DNA from 3 places in the Ruminococcus sp. 1001136sp1_2201st1_G3_2201SCRN_220225 genome. Region 1 is predicted to be linked to each of the others. Evidence: riboswitches for the same ligand, from Rfam matches in the RefSeq annotation. Region 1 holds a riboswitch; each other region holds the start of a gene.

Region 1 (5,174 bases):
GCCTCCATTGTTTCTCTTACAATATCACCCTTTCCATTTTTATATGGAGAGTTTTTGATACTGTGTTCGGTGTATTTTGATGGCCACAGGCAGAATCCGTCGTGATGTTTGCAGGTAAGAATCAGTCCCTTCATACCGCCCTCTGCGGCTGTTTTCGCCCACTGTTTTGCATCCAGCTCTGTCGGATTAAAAATAGATTCCGGCTCTGTTCCATCGCCCCATTCTCTTCCGGTAAAGGTATTTACTGTAAAATGAATGAAACAGAAAAATTCCATACTTTCATATGCAATCTGTCTTGCGGTCGGTACTGCTTCAATTAATCTTTTGTCTTCTTTTAAGCCGCTATAGTTCATAATCATCCTCTAGACATTTTTATTGTTACATCCCATTGCTATATTTCGTTATCTTAATGATTATTTTGCTTTCAGCATTTTACTGTTCTTTAATTTTTCATTTGCCTTTTCTACATTCATCTGTGACATAATAAAAGTAATGATTACACAAATCACAACTGGAATCCACAGATACATAGTATGAAGCATGCTAAGGCAGGAATCCGGCTGTACAGCAAGTGAACTGTTAAAGTGGCTGAATTCCAGAAGCCAGCCTGTAATCGCAGTTCCAAGTCCTCCTCCAAGTTTCACACCAAGGGAAGTACAGGAATACATGGTTCCGTCTACACGTTTATGCTTTGTCAGATAAGTATACTCTGAACAGTTAGCAATCACCGCATTCATATCACCCTGCCATGGTCCCATACCAAATGCAGCAACGGCTGTAAAGGCAATCATAAGCGGTACGCTTCCCATATAAGCAGCAACTACTACAAGGGCACGTCCAATGGTTCCAATGGTATATCCAACCAGATTCAGCTTATATAACCCTTTCCATTTTGCTACTAAAGATGGTGTAATAACCAGTGCAATGATTAACGGGATATTGATTACCCAGGAAAATACCGGGAACAGATCCTCGTTTTTCAATACATACATCATGTAATAAATACCCATACTGAGCATTGCGGAATAAATCTGCTGCAGAATGTAGGTTACGCAGATCATAATATAAAATCTGTTGGAAAATAACAGTTTTGCAGCTTCAATAAGGCTATATTTTTCATCTACTGCGCTTGATGCATCTTCGTTTAAGACTTCTTCTGGAAGCTCTTTTACAGATAATGCAGAAACTGTATTTATAATAAGTCCAATGATGGCATAAATGATTGCTACAATTCTCCATCCAGCAGCTCCCCCTCCCATAATCTCAACAAACTTGATAGTAACAGACTGGATCAAAAGACTGGTAGAAAATGCAAAGATAAAACGGTAAGATCCCATTTCTACACGTTCTTTGCTGTTTTTGGTAATCAGAGCTGTAAGAGCTGAATATGCAATGTTATTTGCTGTATAGAACACTGCATTTAACAGGGAATATGCAATAAAGAACCATGCATACTGCGCTGTCTGTCCAAGACTTTCCGGAATTGCAAATACACCGATCAAAGTAACTGCACAGCCGATATAACCATACAGCATCCAAGGTTTTGCTTTTCCCATTTTTGTTTTTGTCTTATCAATCATAGAGCCGAAGAAAATATCGGTCACTCCATCAAACAGTTTTGATACTGCAATCAATGTTCCTACAATACCCGGGTTCAATCCAACAGTATTGGTCAGATAGAGCATTACGAAGGTGGAAAGGAATGCATATACCACATTTCCAGCCACATCTCCGGAACCGTATCCGACTTTGTTGTACCATTTCAAATATCTTTTTTCTTCCATGTTTTCCTTCTCTTTCTCCTGTTTTTTCAGGTTTATTTTCGTACTTCCTTAATCCGAATATAATTATATCTTTATCTTTCCCAAAATTACATAAACAACATTTAACAAAACATGCACAAAATTGTAGAATTTTAAAAAATAGAATATTTCAGGATAAAAAATGCGTTCATTTATAACATAAGGTCAATTATTCAAAAAAATAAGAGGGCTGCATCTTACAGCTCTCTTATTTTAAATATACATCCTATTCTTCATATCCCTGCGGATTATTAGACTGCCATCTCCAGGAATCTTCACACATCTCACGGATACCGTTCTCTGCTTTCCAGCCAAGCTCTTTTTCTGCCTTAGATGCATCACAATAACAAGTTGCAATATCTCCGGCTCGGCGAGGTTTGATCACATATGGAATTTTCACACCAGTTGCCGCTTCAAAATTCTTTACAATATCAAGAACACTATAGCCCTTTCCGGTTCCCAGATTGTAAATCGCAAGCCCAGGATTTTCCCCGATTTTCTTAAGCGCTTTTACATGCCCCTTTGCCAGATCCACAACATGAATATAGTCTCTTACACCAGTTCCATCCGGAGTATCATAATCATTTCCAAATACACCAAGTTCCTTCAGCTTACCAACTGCTACCTGTGTAATATATGGCATAAGGTTATTGGGAATGCCATTTGGGTTCTCTCCAATTGTTCCACTCTTATGTGCGCCAATTGGATTAAAGTAACGAAGAAGCATAACATTCCATTCTGGATCTGCTTTCTGGATATCGGTAAGCACTTGTTCCAGCATGGATTTTGTCCAGCCATACGGATTCGTACACTGTCCCTTTGGGCATTCTTCTGTAATCGGAATCTGCGCCGGATCTCCATATACAGTTGCTGAAGAAGAGAAAATAATATTTTTCACATTATGTTTTCTCATTACATCAACCAGAGTTAAAGTGCCTGCTATGTTATTTTCATAATACTCCCAGGGCTTAACCACAGATTCTCCAACTGCCTTCAAACCTGCAAAATGGATACAGGACTCAATAGTTTCCTTATCAAAAATATCATTTAAAGCATCTCTGTCCAGAATATCTGCCTTATAAAACTTCACTGGTTTTCCTGTGATTTTTGATACTCTGTCCAGTGCTTTTTCACTTGCATTGCTTAAATTGTCCAGTACCACAACATCATATCCTGCATTCTGAAGCTCCACTACCGTGTGGCTTCCAATATAACCAGCACCACCTGTAACTAAAATTGCCATAATGATTCCTCCTGAACGGTTTTTTCTTTTATTATAGTCTGATTTTTGTAAAAACATATGGACAAAGTTTTAGAAAATATGGAGAAAATGCCACGATTTCTTGTCTGTTTTCTTAATTGCAAAAACTTATATTTTTATATATTTTTTTCTTGCTTTTTCCAATAATATGCTATATACTGCCCCATGTAAAGTAATGCAGAGTAAATTCATGAGCGTAAAGTGCCTTCCGGATGGAGAGTTGCCGGAGGACGAAAAGAGAAATCTTGCGGTTCGTGGATTGCTTCTCGCTGCAACAGAAGATAAATATGAATCCATAAATTATCTCCTATTGTGAGCGAAAAAAGAAAAGGAGGTAATTTTTTTATGGAGAAAACAAAGAACATGTTTCTCACCTCAGCCAAAGAGCTGAAAACCACTTCTACCCTGGCAGTCTGTGCAATGCTTGCTGCCCTGGCACTGATTTTAAATTCAGTTGCTTCTATCAATATCGGTCCCTATGTAAAAATTGGATTTTCCGGTATTCCAAACCAGATTGCTGATTATCTGTTTGGACCCATTACCGGATGTTTGTTTGCCGGTGTGCTGGATACTGTGAAATTCTTTATCCGCCCTGATGGTCCATTTTTCTTTGGGTTCACCTTTAACGCAATGCTCGCGGCATTTATTTATGGATGTTTTTACTACAAACATAAGCTCACTTTCCGTCGCGTGCTGATTGCAAAACTGGTTGTCGTTCTGATTGTAAATGTTCTGTTAAATACCTTATGGCTGGACATGCTATACGGAAAAGGATTCCTTGCAATCCTCCCAATGCGTACTGTAAAGAACCTGATCATGTGGCCAATCGATTCCTTTATCTTCTTTACCATCACAAGATTGATTGAGCAGACAGGAATTTTTAATCTTTTTAGAAAACCGGCTGCCAACTGATTACATATATTTGAAAATATAAAAACTTTGCGATATCAAATAAAAAACGCGAATATTCCAGTACTAAATAAGCCACTGATATTCGCGTTTCTTATTATCCTAACCACTTAAAAGAAGGATAGTATCTTACAACAGCTTTCCCCACAATCTGGTCAAATCGCACGAATTTGTTTTTCCATGAACGTGAATCTCTTTTCATTCTCCCAATTAGACACAGTCTGTCTGGTAACATGAAATATTTTTCCAAATTCCTCCTGAGTCAGCGCCTTTTCTTTTCGTATTTTTAATATCTGCGTTCCAATGTTCATATTTGCTCTGCTCCTGTTCTTCCAATCGGTTTTGCTTCTCACTTGGATTATATAAAAAATTCTGCCTAATGAAAAGCAATTTACCTTTTACAGTGGAAAAAACAGGTATGCAAAGCTTCTTTGACATGGTATTTTTTAAGAAGATTCACGTTTCTCTACTTAATCTGAATCCTTATTTTTTCACCGACAGGTGTCCAGTCAGATTCTGCAGTGATTTCACCTGTAGTTCCATCATATGCGCTTTCTTCGGTTCCATAATCTTCATCCGTTTTATTTGCTGCGTCGGTATTTTCTTTCTGGTCTGTATCGTCTTGAAGCCTTACTTCTGTGGGAGCTACTGCCCCTCCGATAATTTGAGTTTCAATCGGCTCCTCTGCATCTGACGGATTTTCTCCCTCCAAAGTATCCTCTGGAACTTCTTCCACTTCTTCTGTAGTCTCACCAATTTCTACAAAATCGTCATCAACCCAGATAGTGTCTGCAGCAGCCATATAAGGCTCTCTGGTATAAAGCTGTAATTCCAGATAATCGCTGTCAATATCCGGGAGTAAAAGAACCGGACCGTCAGAATCCAGCTGATACATGCCCCAGAAACTGGTTTTAAAACTCCATTGAGATTTACCATCTGCTGAATTACTGCGCAGTTCATACTGTACCTGATTTCCTTTACTGTCTGTCCCCATAAGCATCATCTCATTACCTTTATACAGCTTTTCCTCAAGTTCTTCCGGAATTTCTGCCGCAATTATACTTTGCAGTTTATTCATGGAAAAGTCTGTTAATTTCACGGTTCCTTCTTCTGTTTTAATAGAAATATCTTCTAGCTTTTTATGAACTGTCTGTTTCATAAGCTCCGCATGAGGAATAGAAAAATCAAACTCAAATTCTGCA
Region 2 (5,174 bases), on a different contig from region 1:
AGTACAGGATGCCTGAGGTAAGGGGCAATCTGGTTCATAGGAGCCAGCACAAAGTCACGATTCTGCATATCCGGATGGGGGATGTGAAGATCTGCAGTATCAATGATTTCCTGATCATAAAAGAGAATATCCAGATCCAGAGTACGAGGACCCCAGTGAATAATACGTTCCCGGTTTGCCTCCTGTTCCAGCTGATGAAGACGTTCCAGCAATTCTTCCGGTGAAAGAAGGGTACGCATTTTCAAAACTCCATTCAGAAATTCATCCTGATCGGTAACACCATAAGGTTCTGTTACAAGATAATCAGAAACGGCCTCTATCCGGCATCCTTTTGTTTTTTTCAAACCACGTATCCCATTGTCGATGAACAGCTTTTTATCTCCCATATTAGAGCCAAAAGCAATGTATGCAGTATGCCATTTTCTTGTGATTTCCACAGATACGGTTTTCAGTGGAAGACCAACAGGAGCCCAGGGCTTTTCAATTTTCAGTGTGATCTGTTCCAGACCGGAAAGAGAGTCGAGCAGCATCTCTGCAAGATTTTCTGCAAGTGCTTCCAGAAGCTTAAAAGTATGTTTTCTGGTGAAATCTGTAATCATGTGGCTGACTTCTCCGTAATTGATAGAAGCAGACAGATCATCCGTTAACCCGGCCTGACGTGTGTGGGTAAAGAGGGTGGCAGAAATAACAAATTTTTGTCCAAGTACATTTTCTTCCGGATAGACACCATGGTTGGCAAAAATTTCCAGTTCTTTAATTTCTATTTTATCAAATCTGGTTTTATCCATAACAGTTGTTCCTTTCTGTTGGCTATTTACAATTTTGAGGAATTTGAACGCAGTCGCTTCGCGACTGCGTTCATGAGCAAGTAGCAAAGCGGATTGCGAATGTCCTCTTTACTCTCAATTACAACCCAAAATTGCTTCTGTCATCTGGATTACGCGTCTGTTTTCCTTGACATCATGAACACGCACAAAAGAACAGCCCTTCATCACACCAATTACACTGGTAGCCAGTGTTCCCTCTACACGCTGGTCTACAGGCAGATCAAGTGCCAGTCCGATCATCGACTTGCGTGAGGTGCCAAGAAGAACCGGAAAGCCCAGATTCTTAAAAAGCTCCAGATGATTCATAGTTTCCAGATTCATCTCAAATGTTTTTCCAAATCCAACCCCTGGATCGAGAATGATTTTCTCATCTTTGATTCCTGCTTTTCTTGCAAGATTGACACATTCCTGTGTCTCAGAAAGCATATCGATGAGAAAATTGTTATATTCTGTATTGGACTTATTGTGCATGAGACAGCATGCAACATCATATTTGGCAATTACAGCTCCCATTTCAGAATCATATTTTAATCCCCAGATATCGTTGACCAGATCTGCACCGGCCTGAATCGCACTTTCTGCCACGCTGCTTTTGAAGGTATCTACAGAAATGGGAATGTCAAAACGTTTTCTGACCGCTTCGATAACGGGCAAAACTCTCTGAGCTTCTTCCTCTGCACTGACCGGCGTGTGTCCGGGACGCGTAGACTCCCCGCCAATATCGATAATATCCGCACCATCCGCGATCATGGCTTCTGTATGCCGCAAAGCTTCATCTAAATGATTCCATTTCCCGCCATCGGAAAAAGAATCAGGAGTAATATTTAAAATTCCCATTATATAAGTGTGATTTTGTGTATCAAAAAAACGATTTCCAATTTTCATAAATAGAAACCATCCTTTCTGTTAGATTTTTTAGAAGGCTTAATATTCAATTGTCAGATTTTTTTTCTCAGAAGGCCAGTAACATTCTGAAGCTGCTGAACATGAAAAACAATTTCTGGACTTTTTATCAGCCTTATATAGCAGCATAGCCAACACATTATCAGATCCATCCGTCCTGTGCTGACTGATCGCAGATAATATTTCCTCTTTTTCCTGCTCTGTAAAATGCAGATCTGCCAGAATCTTTCCGGCTATTTCAGCTCCTGCAATGTCATGAGAAATACCCGACAGATATTGCTGCGCACGGCCAATGTCATGAAGAAGAGCAGTGGCATAAATGATTTCCCTGGACAGATTAAGCTTGTTTTCCAGAGAATAAATATACATCAGCCTGGCAACATCCAGAAAGTGTTCCGGCGTATGTCTGCAGAAAATACGATCTTTTTCAAGCTCCTGTATTTTCTCACAGTGCTTTTGATAAAGGGGATGCCGCCAGATTAAAGAAATACGGTTTGTTTCAGAAAAAGAACTGCTCATTTTCCGACCATGGAAAGGAACATTTTCTGCAGCTCCTTATCTTCTTTGAAGGCTCCGCGGGTTACAGTTGTAATTGTTTTGCTTCCTGGCTTTTTAACGCCTCGCATGGTCATGCAGGTGTGTTCTGCTTCCAGCATAACCATAATTCCCTTCGGAGAGAGGGCACGCTCCAGAGCGTCCGCAATCTGTACTGTGAGGCGTTCCTGGATCTGCGGTCTTCTGGCATAAACCTCTACCGTACGTGCCAGCTTGCTTAATCCTGTGACTTTTCCATCGGGAATATAAGCCAGGTGCGCCTTACCATAAAAAGGCATCAGATGATGCTCGCACATAGAGTAAAAAGTAATATCTTTTTCCAATACGATCTCATTATTTTCTACTGGAAACTGCTTCAGTAAATGGTGATCTGCTTCCTGATCGAGACCACCGTAAATTTCCTCGCACATACGTGCAATTCTGTCGGGAGTATCAATCAGTCCCTCCCGGGTAATATCCTCACCGATTCCTTCCAGAAGCAGGCGGATGGCCTGTTCTACTTTTTGTTTGTCAACCATTAAAAATAACCTCCTTTGTATTTGATTGCGGAGACTATCCTTTTTTGATAAAACCGGGGAAGGATTTTCGAATTCGAATATCTGCCTGCTTAATACGCAAAAAAGGATATCTCCAATTGTGATAGAATGTATGTCGAAAACATTCCCTTGAGCCTGTTAAAAAACGTTTCCACAAATCGCAATGTGCATCTTGCAGAAAGCTCCTTTCGGGCAGGCTCTGACACAATATGAGATATCCCTCTTATAGTGCTTGCAACGGGTGCGGATAATATACCGTAAGACGTGCTTTTCGTTTCAGTGACAACTCCCCATTCACCGAACACTTGACGCATAAAATCCTATTTTGCATATCATTCATTTCGAAAGTTAGTATATCACGTCTTTTGGGAATAGAAAAGTGTTTTTTCTTAAACAGGTTGCGAAAGGGTAACGTGGATATTATAATAGGAATAGACAAAATTCACTGGAAGGAGTCAGTTTTATGACAGTTAAAGAACGAATCACCGCACTTCGGGAAGTAATGGCAGAGAAGAAAATAGATGCTTATCTTGTTCCCACAGATGATTTTCATGCATCTGAATATGTAGGAGAATACTTTAAGTGCAGAAAATATATTACAGGTTTTACCGGATCTGCCGGCAGAGCAGTCATCATGCAGGATATGGCTGGATTGTGGACAGATGGAAGATATTTCATCCAGGCGGCCGCACAGCTGGAGGGAACGGGTGTAGAGCTTTTTAAAATGGGAGAACCAGATGTTCCCACTGTGCACCAGTTTCTGGAAGAAAAATTAGGCGAGGGAATGTGCCTTGGTTTTGACGGAAGAACCGTCAGCGCCGAAGAAGCAGATGAACTGACCGAACTTCTTGCAAAAAAAGGAGCCACTCTTCAGACGGATTCTGATCTGGTAGGAGAAATCTGGGAAGATCGTCCGGCACTTTCCTGTGAACCGGTTATGGAACTGGATGTAAAATGGGCAGGCGAATCCCGTGCTGACAAATGTGCAAGAATCCGTAAATCAATGGAAGAGAAAGGTGCAGATGGATTTGTACTGACTTCTCTGGATGACATTGCATGGCTGCTGAATATTCGTGGCGGCGATGTACATTGCTGTCCGGTTGTTCTCTCTTATCTGATAATGACAAAAACAGAAATCAGGCTGTTTGCAAATGAAAAAGCATTTTCGGCTTCAATTCTGGACGCATTATCTAAGGATGGCGTAACCATTCTGCCCTATGACAGCATTTATGAATATGTAAAAACATTTGAGAAAGACATGACAGTTCTTCTTTGTAAAAAGAAAGCCAACTGTCGTCTGGTAAACAGTATTCCGAAGGAAGTAACGATTCTGGATGAAGCCAACCTGACTTTTCTTCCAAAATCAATTAAAAATCCAGTAGAAGTAGAAAATGAACGTATCGCTCATATCAAAGACGGAGTTGCGCTTACCAAATTCATCTGCTGGCTAAAGAAAAATGTTGGCAAAATTACAATGACAGAGTTAAGCGCAGGAGAGAAGCTGTACAGCTTCCGTGCCCAGCAGGAGAACTTTATCGACAACAGCTTTGACCCCATTATTTCTTATGGCATTCATGCTGCAATCAACCATTATTCTGCCACACCAGAGACAGATATTGCCATTGAGCCTGGCAATTTCCTTCTGGCAGACACAGGCGGACACTATTACGAAGGTACTACAGATACCACCCGCACAATTGTTATGGGCTCTGTGAATGACGAGCAGAAGAAATATTTTACCGCTGTTTTACGTGGCATGCTGAACCTTGGAAATGCCAAATTCCGTTATGGCTGTACTGGTGTAAATCTGGATTATCTGGCGCGTGGTCCGTTATGGGAAATGGGACAGGATTTTAATCATGGAACAGGACATGGAGTTGGTTATCTTCTGAATGTTCATGAAGGACCAAACAGCTTCCGCTGGAGAATTATTCAGGGAGATAATGCAGTACTGGAAGAGGGTATGATCACATCAGATGAGCCTGGATACTATGTGGAAAACCAATATGGAATCCGCCACGAAAACCTGCTCGTATGCAAAAAAGCAGAGAAAACCTCATTTGGCCAGTTCATGTGCTTTGAACATCTGACTATGGTACCGTTTGATCTGGATGCTGTTGTTCCCGAGCTGATGACTGTGCAGGAACGGGCACTTCTTAATAATTATCATGCACAGGTATATAAAAAGATTTCTCCATATCTGGAAGAAGAGGAAAAAGAATGGCTGAAAGAAGCTACACGCGAAATCTGAAGCTAATCATTTAAAACAGTAAACAGGGGCATGTATAAAACTGATATGCATCGCCCTTGTTTTATATTTTACAGAAAAAAGCAGTGCCTGCGGGAAGGAGAA
Region 3 (5,174 bases), on a different contig from region 1:
AGAGTTAATTCATTATACAGATGGGCCTTTGGAAGTCGGTATGGATGTAATAGGAAAAATTAACTGGGGCAGAAGATTTGATCTTATGCAGCAGCATTCCGGAGAGCATATTGTAAGTGGGCTGGTACATGAAGCATTTGGATATGACAATGTGGGATTCCACATGGGAAGCGATGTGATCACCATCGATTTCAGCGGAATGCTGGATGAAGAACAAATGGCCGAAATCGAAGCGAAAGCGAATCAGATTATCTGGGAAAATCAGGAAGTTGAGATTTTTTATCCTACAGAGCAGGAACTTAAAAATCTGGATTACAGAAGTAAGAAAGAGCTTTCCGGATGGGTTCGTATTGTGCGCTTCCCAGGAGCAGATACCTGCGCGTGCTGTGGAACTCATGTGACGCGTACTGGAGAAATTGGAATGTTGAAGTTGCTTTCTGTGGTGAAATTCCGTGAGGGGGTTCGTATGGAAATGCTGTCAGGTAAGCGAGTGCTTGATTATCTGAACATGGTAAATGAACAGAATCGTCAGATTTCCGTGAAGTTGTCTGCGAAAATGGACAAAACAGCGTCAGCGGTAGCAAGGCTTCAGGATGAAAATTTTGCTCTGAAGGGAAGAGTACATGCGTTAGAAGAAGAATTTATCGTTGGCGAAGCTGCTAAATGGAAAGAAAAAGAGAATGTGGTTTTATTCCAGGAAGGAATGGAAGCAGGAAGCGTTCAGAAGCTTACAGATGCAATTTTACAGGTTTGTAAGGGGCGTTGTGCAGTATTCTCCAGGAATGCAGATGGAAGCTATAAGTATGCTATGGGAGAAAAAGACGGAGACTTACGTCAGTTTACAAAAGAGATGAATGCAGTATTGAATGGCAGGGGAGGCGGTAAGCCTTTCTTTGTACAGGGGTCTGTGCAGGCTTCCGAGAAAGAAATTCGAGCCTTTTTCGAAAATAAATAGCAGTTGTTCAGTTCCTTCGCAAAAGCACCTTGCGGAATAGCACCCGCTGAATAGTTGCAATAAAGAATAAAAGAGGATTGAAAAAATCCGTATTAGAGCGTGTTTGAAAAAGCATTCCCACAATCTGTACGCCCCACTTTGCGGTATATTTTGCTCGAATTCGGTTGTCGTAGCTCGCTACGACGCCCTCCTCCGGACAAAATCTCCCACAAATTGTGACGAACATCTTGCAGAAGTCCTTTTTTCAAACACGCTCTGCGGAAGAAAGGAAAAGCTGAATTATTTTTCAAGATAATCAGTGTTATATGAAGAAATGTTTGGAGAGTGTCATGCGCACCTGATCATGGATGGACTGAATTATAAAGATGCAATTTCTATTCATAAGGATCATGTAAACGATGAAGTGATACGGAAACATTTGAAAGCTTATGAAGAGCTGGGGATTGTATTTGTAAGAGATGGTGGAGATGCATTAGGAGTATCGGAAAGAGCCAGGAAACTGGCACCAGAATATGGAATTGATTATCGTACTCCTGTTTTTGCCATCCATAAAAATGGACACTATGGCTCTATCGTGGGAAAAGGTTTTGACACTATGAAAGAATACCATGTCCTTTTGAAAGAAGCGAAAAACAAAGGGGCAGATTTTATTAAAATTATGACCACAGGACTTCTGGATTTTAATAACCATGGACAGATTACTGGAACGCCTTTAGACAGGAAGGAAGTCTGCGAGATGGTACATATTGCCCATGAAGAAGGGTTGGCGGTGATGAGCCATACCAATGGAATTTATGGCGTACAGGCAGCTGTGGAAGCTGGTGTGGATTCAGTAGAACATGGAAATTATATTGATCCGGAAACAATCATAGAATTAGCTGACAGTGATAGTGTATGGGTTCCTACTCTTGTGACAATTCGAAATCTTCGTGGATGTGGAAGATATAAGGAATCAGTGCTTGATCCTATTATAGAACTGGCCGCAAAGAACCTTCGTCTGGCATACAAGTACCGAGCAAAGGTGGCTCTTGGAAGTGATGCAGGAGCTTATATGGTCTTACATGGGAAGGGCTTAATGGATGAATACCAGGCATTTATGGACATTCTGGGAGAATCCGGGGATGTGAGAGCCTGGCTGGCAGATGGAGAGAAAAGGATTCAGGACACCTTCAGGCGTCCTGAATCTTGATAGATGTATAAATGTTGGAATTTTTGGATTTTGTAGGATCAAAGGTAATGCAGATACCTGCGCCGGATTCCATATTACTGGTGGAGGTATCCTTTGCCCCTTCTGTAAAGCAGGTTATGGTTGCGCCATCGCCAGTTTGAAGTGTGACGGTATTTGCTGTATGGCCTATAATTGTACCGCTGACTGAGCTGGTAATTTCACGGCTTCCAAGAGAATCCGGATCATCACCGGTGACTGCTGTAACAGTAACACCATCCAGTGAATTTCCCTGAAATTGTCCAGTGCAAGTTATGGTTACATAGGAGCCTGGTGCTGTTCCACCTTTAAAGTAAGAAGGAATCTGAGACAAGTCTACATTTATTGTGCTGTCAGAGCCAGAGGGAAGAACTGTGAGTGTATTCAGGGAAATATTCTGAATTTCTGCATGAATCTGCTGTTCTTTTGCTGAGGCATCGGCAGAAACCTGTGCAGGATCTGGTGTTGGTGTTGGATCTGGAAGTGTAAGCGGATCAATATCTGAAATGCTTAGTACTTTCAGATGACTGGCATTAAGAGAAGAACTTTGGGTATTCTGACTGGAAGCAAACTTGCCTTTAAAATGAATGTATACCCATACACCGGTGCGGATGCCATTCTGATAATATTGTTCAGTTCCAGTGATTGGATAGGTGGCTGTTTTGCCTTTTTTATTTTTTATGGTAATGGTATTTGGAGTCAGACTCTGTACTTCCCCATAGGCCTTTCGTACTTCCAGCTGATTCTTTTTGTGAAAGTCGTCTACTACTTTCAATGCTTTTACAGTGCTGGTATCCTTGTTAGAGAGCTGCCCCTCATAAATGACACTGATTTCATCTCCAGTGATCATGCCATCTTCGCATTCCAAAGTTGCTTCAGAAAGATCAAAAACGTAAGTTTGTTCCTGGCTTTCCATAGTCAGGGTGGCACCGGTGAAATCCTTAAGGGTTCCTTTGATTTCATCCATATAAACACGCTGTTTGGGTGTTTCTGAAGTGTTCTGTAAGGTGGTTTCACTCTGATCAGAAATAGAAGTATAGCTGGTGATCATATCACCGGCAGTACATCCTGACAGAGAGAACAGTACCAAAGAGCCAAGTAATAGTTTTGTGAAATTTTTCATTGTTGCTTTGTATCCTCCGAATCCGGAAATGGTACAGGAAGAAAATCGAAAACCTCTCGGCAGGCATTCCATTCCTCCGAGTTATCCGGCATACGATAGCCAAGTCCTGTACATTCTGTAGTAGCATTTGTATTCATGTAATTATTATAAAAAACATTGTAAGGATTCTGTAGTGGCGGCTGTTTTTGGCAAGATGATTTGTTTGTGGATTTTATACTCATAGAAACACTCCTTTTTGTCAAATATTTTTCCTATATAAGGGAAGATATTCTTAGAATATGCGAAAAAGAGGAGAGTATGCACAAACATTTGTCAGTGAACAGTAACGATTAATTTATTTATGTGAATATTATAACAAATACATATTGAAATTTCTATATTTTGTGCTATAATCATTTTAAATAAATAATAGCGAAGTAGGAATTTATGCGTCAAGTGTTCATTGGCTGGGGAGTCGCCGTGAAACGAAAAGCAGCAGGACTGTTTACGATATATTTTCCGCACCCGTTGCTACATGTGAGAACATCTCATAATGTGGAGGGATTATTATTTATGGTAACTACTCTGTTATTTTAATCATTATGGAGGTGTTTTTTTTATGCGTAAAAACAAACAGACATGGAGTGTTAAGACTCTTGTATTCCTTGCACTGCTGGTAGCAATCCAGCTTGTGCTGTCACGCGTTCTGGTAATTGATCTTGGTGTATATCGAATTACATTGGGAACTGTCGCCACTGTATTGGCAGGTCTTTGGATGGGACCTGTAGCTGGTGGTGTAGAAGGTGCTGTTGCCGATATCATTGGATGTTTTATGAAAGGCTATGGAGTTAATCCACTGATTACTTTATCAGCAGTTGCCTGGGGTGTGATCCCCGGACTGGCTGGAAAACTAATGGCTGAAAAGAACAGAAAAGTAAAGACTGTTGTTATGTGTGTCGCAATTGCAGTCTCTGGCGTAGTGGGAACACTTGGACTGACCACTGCAGGATTGGTAATGATCGGAGCAAACTTCTATGCAATTATGCCAGGACGTCTTGTACAGTTTGCAATCATGACTCCAATCTACTGCGTACTTACCAGTCTTCTTTATTTCAGCCCGCTTACAGGCATGGTTGTAGGAAACATAAGACCTGCTAAGCTGGAGAAGAAGACCGTATAAATGGCAGCAGTCCAGGAGCTGAATTATATACAAAACCCCAAATTAAATAATATGGCATAAGATGGATTATGAAGCAATGTACTTACTGGAAAGTTGATTGTTTGAGAAATCAACTTGTTGAATAAGTCAAAAAATACGATTCCCAAATAAAAGGCTGTGATCAGGATAAACACTGATCGCAGCCTTTTTTAAACATGCTCTGAAAAGTTTTCAGTTTGTATGTGTCTGAACCCGGAACCAATAGGTGTAGAGATAATGAAGTCCAAGTGATTCATAAAGATTACGTGCTGGAGTGTTTCCCTCTACTACCTGAAGATAGGCCTTAGTTGCGCCTTTCTTTTTTCCTTCTTTTAGAAGTGCAGTACAAATCTGACGAGCATAACCCTTGTGTCTGAAATCTTCGCGAACATGGATAGCGTACAATCCAATATAATTTCGATCCAGAATGCCAAGCCCGGTTGCAATAATTTTTCCGTTACTCCAGATGGAGGCGCATACGGTGTCTTTTACGATGGCATGATACATGGATGGAACTACAGCACGGTGAACAGGATTAATGGTGCCTTTCAGATCAAAAAGACTTTCAATCCAAATATCTGGAATATCGTCAGTAAGAGTTACCTGATCGCAAGGCGCAGAAAGATCTGCTCCATCCAGTGAGGCTGCCATAACATTTGTTGTATGCTGGATTTCGTAGTTGCGGTTTTCCAGAAGATAATCAAAATCCGGAGAA

The links. A riboswitch is a leader RNA that binds a small molecule or an ion and turns the genes downstream of it on or off. The one in region 1 is predicted to bind tetrahydrofolate.
Region 2: it holds a riboswitch for tetrahydrofolate, as region 1 does, so the genes downstream of both, folE (GTP cyclohydrolase I FolE) here and AB5642_RS06795 (folate family ECF transporter S component) in region 1, are expected to answer to the same signal.
Region 3: it holds a riboswitch for tetrahydrofolate, as region 1 does, so the genes downstream of both, AB5642_RS13790 (folate family ECF transporter S component) here and AB5642_RS06795 (folate family ECF transporter S component) in region 1, are expected to answer to the same signal.

The regions. Positions count from the first base shown of each region.
Region 1 is NZ_JBCOME010000015.1:1,432-6,605, reverse strand. Features, by position in the region: gene AB5642_RS06810 (alpha-L-fucosidase) at 1-353, opposite strand, end outside; gene AB5642_RS06805 (MFS transporter) at 414-1,784, opposite strand; gene galE (UDP-glucose 4-epimerase GalE) at 2,029-3,045, opposite strand; THF riboswitch at 3,240-3,337, shown strand; gene AB5642_RS06795 (folate family ECF transporter S component) at 3,409-3,975, shown strand; gene AB5642_RS06790 (helix-turn-helix transcriptional regulator) at 4,128-4,283, opposite strand; gene AB5642_RS06785 (DUF4179 domain-containing protein) at 4,439-5,174, opposite strand, start outside.
Region 2 is NZ_JBCOME010000063.1:14,971-20,144, forward strand. Features, by position in the region: gene folK (2-amino-4-hydroxy-6-hydroxymethyldihydropteridine diphosphokinase) at 1-788, opposite strand, end outside; gene folP (dihydropteroate synthase) at 903-1,712, opposite strand; gene AB5642_RS16870 (HD domain-containing protein) at 1,752-2,249, opposite strand; gene folE (GTP cyclohydrolase I FolE) at 2,246-2,803, opposite strand; THF riboswitch at 3,055-3,151, opposite strand; gene AB5642_RS16880 (aminopeptidase P family protein) at 3,285-5,072, shown strand.
Region 3 is NZ_JBCOME010000043.1:28,338-33,511, forward strand. Features, by position in the region: gene AB5642_RS13760 (alanyl-tRNA editing protein) at 1-955, shown strand, start outside; gene AB5642_RS13765 (DUF6783 domain-containing protein) at 963-1,169, opposite strand; gene AB5642_RS13770 (DUF6783 domain-containing protein) at 1,101-1,250, shown strand; gene AB5642_RS13775 (Xaa-Pro dipeptidase) at 1,254-2,144, shown strand; gene AB5642_RS13780 (hypothetical protein) at 2,125-3,282, opposite strand; gene AB5642_RS13785 (hypothetical protein) at 3,279-3,503, opposite strand; THF riboswitch at 3,693-3,794, shown strand; gene AB5642_RS13790 (folate family ECF transporter S component) at 3,881-4,441, shown strand; gene AB5642_RS13795 (N-acetyltransferase) at 4,652-5,174, opposite strand, start outside.